DNA from 3 places in the Methylomusa anaerophila genome. Region 2 is predicted to be linked to each of the others. Evidence: riboswitches for the same ligand, from Rfam matches in the RefSeq annotation. Region 2 holds a riboswitch; each other region holds the start of a gene.
What was found. A riboswitch is a leader RNA that binds a small molecule or an ion and turns the genes downstream of it on or off. The one in region 2 is predicted to bind fluoride.
Positions count from the first base shown of each region.

Region 1 (2,265 bases), 1.0 Mb from region 2:
ATAGGATTATTTGTTTTGGCATTCGTAGTTGCAGGCATTGGAGGAACAGTCCCCCTGGGAGTTATTGTTCCTCTGACCTTAGCCGTGGCGCTTGTCCACTTCTCTGCCGGTACGTTTGGCTACATCAAAGGGGAATTGTTTTCTGCCTTGGCCTTCAATCTTTACGGATTGTTTTGGTTTTCTTTCGGAATTTTGCAATTGGGCGTGGCATTGAAGTGGTGGGCGCCTGACCCGATTATTCTCCAGTGGTTCTATCTGGCCTGGACGATTTTTACCGCTTATGTTTTTATAGCCACTCTCGTCACCAACACAGCTTTAATACTGGCAATTGGTACATTGTTGATTGTCTTTGCCCTTTTATTCTTGTCTGCACTTTTGTCTTCCCAGTCGCTGGCGGTATACGCCGGCTATCTCGGAATTTACACCGCACTTAATGCTTTATATATCTCTGCAGCTGGACTGCTAAATACAATGTACGGGCGCACAGTGCTACCGGTGGGAACTCCCTGGAAAAGTCCCACACTCCCCACGGCCCAGACACGGTCGTTATAATACCGGTAATCCCGGATTGCCCAGTATTTAATTAGTCAATAGTTTTGCCTTTTTACCTCTTTATTGTGACCCTGGCTACATTTCTCCTTACCTCATACTTCTTTTTTTTTACCCATTTTCGTTTTTACCTGTATAGATCGCAGCAAAGAATTAACAGCGAATTGACAGCCGTTATTAAGAACTATCTATTCCAGATAGCACATATTCCAGATAGCGCTTGACGCTCGGTTTATTTACCTATATAATAATAAAGTAAATAAAAAGTAGGGCGATGGAGTTCGCCATAACCCCGCTTTGGCGGTGATGACTCCTACCATTTGTATGGTAGGAGTCCATTTTTTAGGTTTATTGTTTAATCCCATATTTGTGTGGGCGGACATAAAACACTGGGCGAATTCGCCTTGGAGCAGGAAGGGTGAAAGTGGAATGAGATTTTTAGCGGTTGCCACTGGCGGTTGTTTGGGAGCTTTAAGCCGCTACGGTATGGGACAGTGGTTTGCTCCCTTTGTCCGCGACACAGGCTTTCCCTGGGGAACGCTGGTAATAAATTTACTTGGGTGTTTTGTATTGGCGCTGTTTTTGACGGTGACAGTTGAACTGCTTGTTGTCAATCCGTATCTGCGGTTAGGTTTCTCCACCGGTTTTCTGGGTGCGTTTACTACCTTTTCTACTTTTACCATGGAAAGCATTCTTTTATGGCAAAACGGTCATATCTGGTATACAGCGATGTATATTTTTGCTAGCGTATTTTTGGGGATAGCAATGTCCTCCCTCGGGTTTATCGTTACCCGGGGCTTTGCAAAAATCAGGGCTAAGCAGGAATTAAGTGAGGCGGATGAGCTGGTTCTAGAAAAGCGGAGGGGATAATGATGGAGTTGTTGTTAATCGGAATAGGCGGTGTTTGCGGGGCAATAGCAAGATACACCATTGGCTTGGTTGTTGCCAAGCACTCCTCGCTGTCATTTCCGATAGGAACTTATATGATAAACCTAACGGGAGCCTTTCTGCTGGGAATGTCCACAGCCCATACCGCAGCGTTGCCTTTAGCGCAGACTGTTTTGGAACGCTATGGGTTACAAATCGGCTTCATAGGCGCTTATACAACTTTTTCCACATTTGGCTACGAAGCTATCCGTTTACTTGAAGACGGTGAATGGCGTTACTTTTTTAGCTACGTTGCCGGCAGTACCATATTAGGGTTGCTGGCCTGCGGTGCAGGCTACTCTATATTTGGCGGTTAGCATAAAGGAGGGGGCAGGGTATGATTTTACAGCCTGGTAAATACAAATTGTTAAAAATTTATGTCGGCGAAATGCAAAGTTTTGCCGGCAAGAGTCTGTATCATGCGTTGGTTTTAAAATTAAGGGAAGCAGGTATTGCCGGAGCAACTGTCAGTAGGGGCGTCGAGGCGTATGGCGCTGCCAGTATAATCAAAAAGGTGGGTATTCTGGACTTATCCGCCGATTTGCCGATGATTATTGAAGCAGTGGATACGGAAGAGAAGATCCAGGCAGTGCTGCCGGCTATCTCCGCTATGGTCAAGCAGGGTTTAATTTTTCTGGCTGACGCTGAGGTAATTAAACACGGGTAGAAATTCTATAAAATACGAACACTGCTGTTTACATACGATGGTAAATGGATAAACAGCAGTGTTTTTTATTGTACTCATAATATTCGCAAAAGGTAGCAGAATAAAGAATAAATAGCGGAGGT
Region 1 covers NZ_AP018449.1:3,063,344-3,065,608, forward strand. Annotated here, with positions in the region: gene MAMMFC1_RS13770 (acetate uptake transporter) at 1-552, shown strand, start outside; fluoride riboswitch at 811-872, shown strand; gene crcB (fluoride efflux transporter CrcB) at 979-1,419, shown strand; gene crcB (fluoride efflux transporter CrcB) at 1,422-1,793, shown strand; gene MAMMFC1_RS13785 (DUF190 domain-containing protein) at 1,814-2,143, shown strand.
Region 1: linked by a shared signal. The riboswitch ahead of crcB (fluoride efflux transporter CrcB) and the one ahead of MAMMFC1_RS08950 (dynamin family protein) in region 2 are both predicted to bind fluoride.

Region 2 (2,265 bases):
TTACCAACAGAGCCTTCCAGAATACGGGTTGCAGCTTGGAGAGGGTTGAGAAAGCAAGGTGCTGTTAATATACAGAAGTCGATGTGGGTCTTACCGTTTAGTGAGGAGAATTATTCAGCACTATCATTACTATCACAAGAACTGGAAACGAATAACGGTGAAACTATTATAATGGAATCCGTATTTATTGAAGAAAAATATGAACAAAGAGTCATTTCAATTTATAATAAAGCCAGAAGTCTAGAGTATGAGGAGATTATTGACAAGTGTAATGATTTCTTTATTGAAATTGAAGACGAGACAAACAATGAAAACTTAACTTTTGCCGAGGCAGAAGAGAATGAAGAGGAACTAAATAAACTTTTATCCTGGTTTAATAAAATAAACGCCAGAGATATTTTTGGTGCTCCCCTTAGAGCCGAAACGGAAGAGGCGCTGGAAAAATGCAAGAAAATCTTTGAGGAGTTCAGTAATAAAGTTTTTGCTAAAGAAATAATATAAGAAGTGGCCAATTTCTGGGGATATTGTGCCGGCTACCTTTGGCTGGGTGATGGCCGCAGCTCCGTTCCAGGCCATCGTAATATTATGGATCATAACCTTTATTGCTACACTGATCTTGGATAGACTAAAGATGTGGTATTACTATCTTTACCGGCGCTCTTGACGTAGGAGTCCGGTCTTGTTACAATCAAAGTAATTAAGGAGCGATGGAGTTCGCTCGAAATCCTGGTTGACCAGGTAATGACTCCTACCGTAAGAGGTAGGAGTCATTTCTTTTTTTTGCAATAGGGAGGCATACTATGCATTATCTATGTACCGGGCGACTGTTGACGGCGGGAAGTTTGGCACAGGAAACGGAGCATTGATACGCTGGGATTAGGGGGAATTTCATGGCAGAGGATCGTGGAGTAGATCAAGAGGAAGGTCTGGCGGTGCTGCTGGCTGAAGCGGATGGACGACTAAAACAGGCCGGCAGGCGTTTTGCTCCATATGCCGTCCGGGCGGGTGAACTGGCTGCTCGGCTGCGGGAGGAGCGATTTCATCTAGCAGTATTGGGCCAGTTTAAACGGGGTAAGAGCAGCCTGATCAATGCATTATTAGGCGGGGAATTTCTGCCGGCCAGTTCGGTGCCGATGACGGCGTTACCGACTGTCATTGGCCGGGGAAATACGCGGTGGGCGAAGATAACATTTGCTGACGGGCGAACAGATGAGGGTACGTTTTCTGACGACTCGGCTCTAGAAGCCTATTTAAGCCGGTTTGTCGCCGAGCAGGCCAACCCTGGCAATCGCCTTGGGGTGAACCAGGTGGACGTTGAATATCCAGCCAGTTTGCTGGCCGGAGGAATCACGCTGATTGACACACCCGGCATTGGTTCTACCTTCCAGCATAATACGGACACTACGCTGCAGTTTCTCAGCCAATGCGATGCCGCATTATTTGTCGTTTCCGCCGATCCGCCGATTACAGCAGCGGAAGTGGCATTTTTGCAGGCGGTGCAACAGCATGTCCGGCGCTTCTTTTTTGTGTTAAATAAGGCCGATTATCTCAGCGCTTCTGAACGGGAAGTCGTGGCGGGATTTTTGCGGCAAGTCTTACAGGAGAAAGCCGGTGTGGCAGCACCAATACCAGTTTATCTGGTGTCAGCCCGGCAGGCGCTTTCTGCCAAAAAAGCCGGTGACCGGAATTTGTTGGCAGAGAGCGGGCTGAGTTTGCTGGAGGAAACGTTAATCGCTTTTTTTCGACAGGAGAAACAGGCCGTATTGACGGCGGCCATTGGGGCGAAATTGGCTGCTGTGCTGCAGGAAGCCCTGTTAGAGTTGGAGTTGACCGTACGAGCGTTAGAATTGCCAGTGGATGAATTGACAACCAAACAAGCGCTGTTGGCGCAAAAGCTAACTGAACTTACGGCGGAGCAACGCCTAGCGGGTGACTTGCTGGCTGGCGATCGCAAGCGAACTTTAGCATTTTTGGAAGAGCAGGCGGCCGCCCTGCGGAAGAAGGCAGGCGAGTACCTGGACAGAATAGTAGCAGAGCAACTGGGCGGCTATCGTCCCGGCTTGGAACAAGAAGTGCAGGCCGCGCTGGCGGAAACCGTTCCTACTTTTTTCGACCGGGAACTGAAGGCCGCGTCCGATCGGTTTGGCGAATATATAGCCGGTGTATTGGCGCCCCACCAACAACGAGCCGAAATGCTGGTCAGCTCCGTGCGCCAGGCTGCCGCCAGTATTTTTGCTCTTGACTATCAAGTGACGGAGCAGGCTA
Region 2 covers NZ_AP018449.1:2,013,733-2,015,997, forward strand. Annotated here, with positions in the region: gene MAMMFC1_RS08945 (Chromate resistance protein ChrB) at 1-501, shown strand, start outside; fluoride riboswitch at 695-758, shown strand; gene MAMMFC1_RS08950 (dynamin family protein) at 891-2,265, shown strand, end outside.

Region 3 (2,265 bases), 1.4 Mb from region 2:
ACGGCTTTATCGCCTAGTTCAGCCTCAATCTCCAGCAGGCGGTTGTATTTGGCAATCCGCTCGCTGCGGCAAGCCGAACCGGTCTTGATCTGACCGCCGCCCATGGCCACGGCAAAGTCGGCCAGGAAGGTATCCTCCGTCTCGCCGGAACGGTGGGAAATCACATAATTCCAGCCGGCCTGGCGACACAGCTTGATGGCCTCGATAGTCTCGGTCACCGTGCCGATCTGGTTGAGCTTAATAAGAACCGCATTAGTGGTCTTTTCCTCAATGCCGCGGGCAATAAATTTGGTATTGGTGACGAAAATATCGTCGCCCACAATCTGGAGATAATAGCCTAATGCGGCCGTATGTTCGCGAAATCCCTCCCAGTCGTTTTCCGCCAGGCCGTCTTCTAGGGAAACCAGGTAGTATTTGGGGGCCCAGGTTTTGTAGAGCGCCGTCATTTCGCTGCTGCTCTTTACACCTTGCCCCGACTTGGTCAAATGGTACTTTCCATTCTCATAAAACGAACTGGCGGCCGGGTCGAGAGCCAGGGCAATATCCACGCCCGGCACATAGCCCGCCGCCTGGATGGCTCCAATAATCAGCTCGCAGGCCTCCTCGTTGCTCTTTAAGTTAGGCGCAAAACCGCCTTCGTCGCCAACGCTGGTGGCATAGCCCTGCTTACCCAGGATTTTTTTTAAGGCATGGAAGGTTTCCACACCATACTGCAGTGCTTTGGCAAAAGTCGGCGCACCAATCGGCATAACCATAAACTCCTGAAAGTCCACACTATTGTCGGCATGCTTGCCGCCGTTTAAAATGTTCATCATCGGCACCGGCAGGCGCACTGCCGCCGCGCCGCCCAGGTACGCATACAGTGGCAGTCCCTGGTCGCTAGCCGCCGCCCGGGCCACCGCCATGGAAACGCCAAGAATGGCATTGGCCCCTAGATTAGCTTTGGTTGGTGTGCCGTCCAGGTCGATCAGCAACCGGTCAATCCCCTCCTGATCACCAGCATTTCGCCCGATGAGTTTAGGCGCAATGCGCTCTTTCACATTGGCCACCGCCTGCAAAACACCCTTGCCGCCGTAGCGGGCCTGGTCGCCGTCCCTAAGTTCCAGCGCCTCATTTTCGCCGGTGGACGCTCCTGACGGCACCGAAGCCGACGCCCGGACGCCGCTGGCCAGTTCCACGTTTACCCGAATGGTCGGGTTACCGCGCGAATCCAAAATTTCTAACGCATTTACATTGACGATCTCGCTGCTCATGATGAATTCCTCCTTTGCTTTCTTCCATCTAGTTTATGCACAAAGCTTATTGCCAACCAGCAACCGTGCCATTAAAAAACAGACTCCTACCACGTACGTGGTAGGAGTCATTACCGTTTGCACGGGGTTCAGGCGAACTCCATCGCCGCTATTTCGATATAGTTTTATTATACCAGCCTGCCGGATTCAACGTCAATAGAAACCTGCTGTGCAAAATACCGCCCAGGCCGGTCTGACACTAGTCTTTTACCCAGTAAGGGCTGACACTTCATATGAAAAACCGTGGCTTGCTCCCACTAAATTAAAGTTTCAGAAAATGCAGTTTCTGCCGCGTTGTTGTAAAACTGCTGTGAAACAAAAAAGAGCTTTACGAAAACCTCGTAAAACCCTTGAAATATCTATGGTGACCCCGGCGTGATTCGAACACGCGGCCTTTTGATTCGTAGTCAAACGCTCTATCCAGCTGAGCTACGGAGTCGCTTGTGAATTAACTACTTGCATATTATATTACTTACAACATGGATTGTCAACATATTGTCCATAAAAAATAATTACAGTTCTTGCCAAGGGAAATGGCAAGAATGGCTCCGGACTATAACCAGAAGCGTTATATCTCAACCGAATCACAAGCAGTAGCAGCGGCTATCGCCGCCCCAACTCCCGAACCATCTTTGGTAAGCCGAATTATTACTCTGTTTTCCGGCAAAACTTCGTCCAAAGCCCCACGCAGGTAGTCAGCATACCCAGGCATTTTTTCATACAAGGAACCATCAATAGCGACTGTATGCGCTTTATCCAAATCCGGGTCAAGATATCCGATTACTCCGGCCAAAATAGAAGCAACCAGTCTGGCCGACCGGATAACTATTAGTTTAGTCACATCCTGAATAAACTTCAAATCGGCAATATTAAGTTCCCCAAGCCCGAGTTGTTCTTCAGCCACTTTCGCAATATGTCTAAGTTCGTCGGTAAAATCTGCAACAATAGCGGCCACGTCACCGCCTTGCAGCGT
Region 3 covers NZ_AP018449.1:569,078-571,342, forward strand. Annotated here, with positions in the region: gene eno (phosphopyruvate hydratase) at 1-1,253, opposite strand, end outside; fluoride riboswitch at 1,348-1,409, opposite strand; tRNA gene MAMMFC1_RS02530 (tRNA-Arg) at 1,655-1,731, opposite strand; gene MAMMFC1_RS02535 (hexokinase family protein) at 1,861-2,265, opposite strand, start outside.
Region 3: linked by a shared signal. The riboswitch ahead of eno (phosphopyruvate hydratase) and the one ahead of MAMMFC1_RS08950 (dynamin family protein) in region 2 are both predicted to bind fluoride.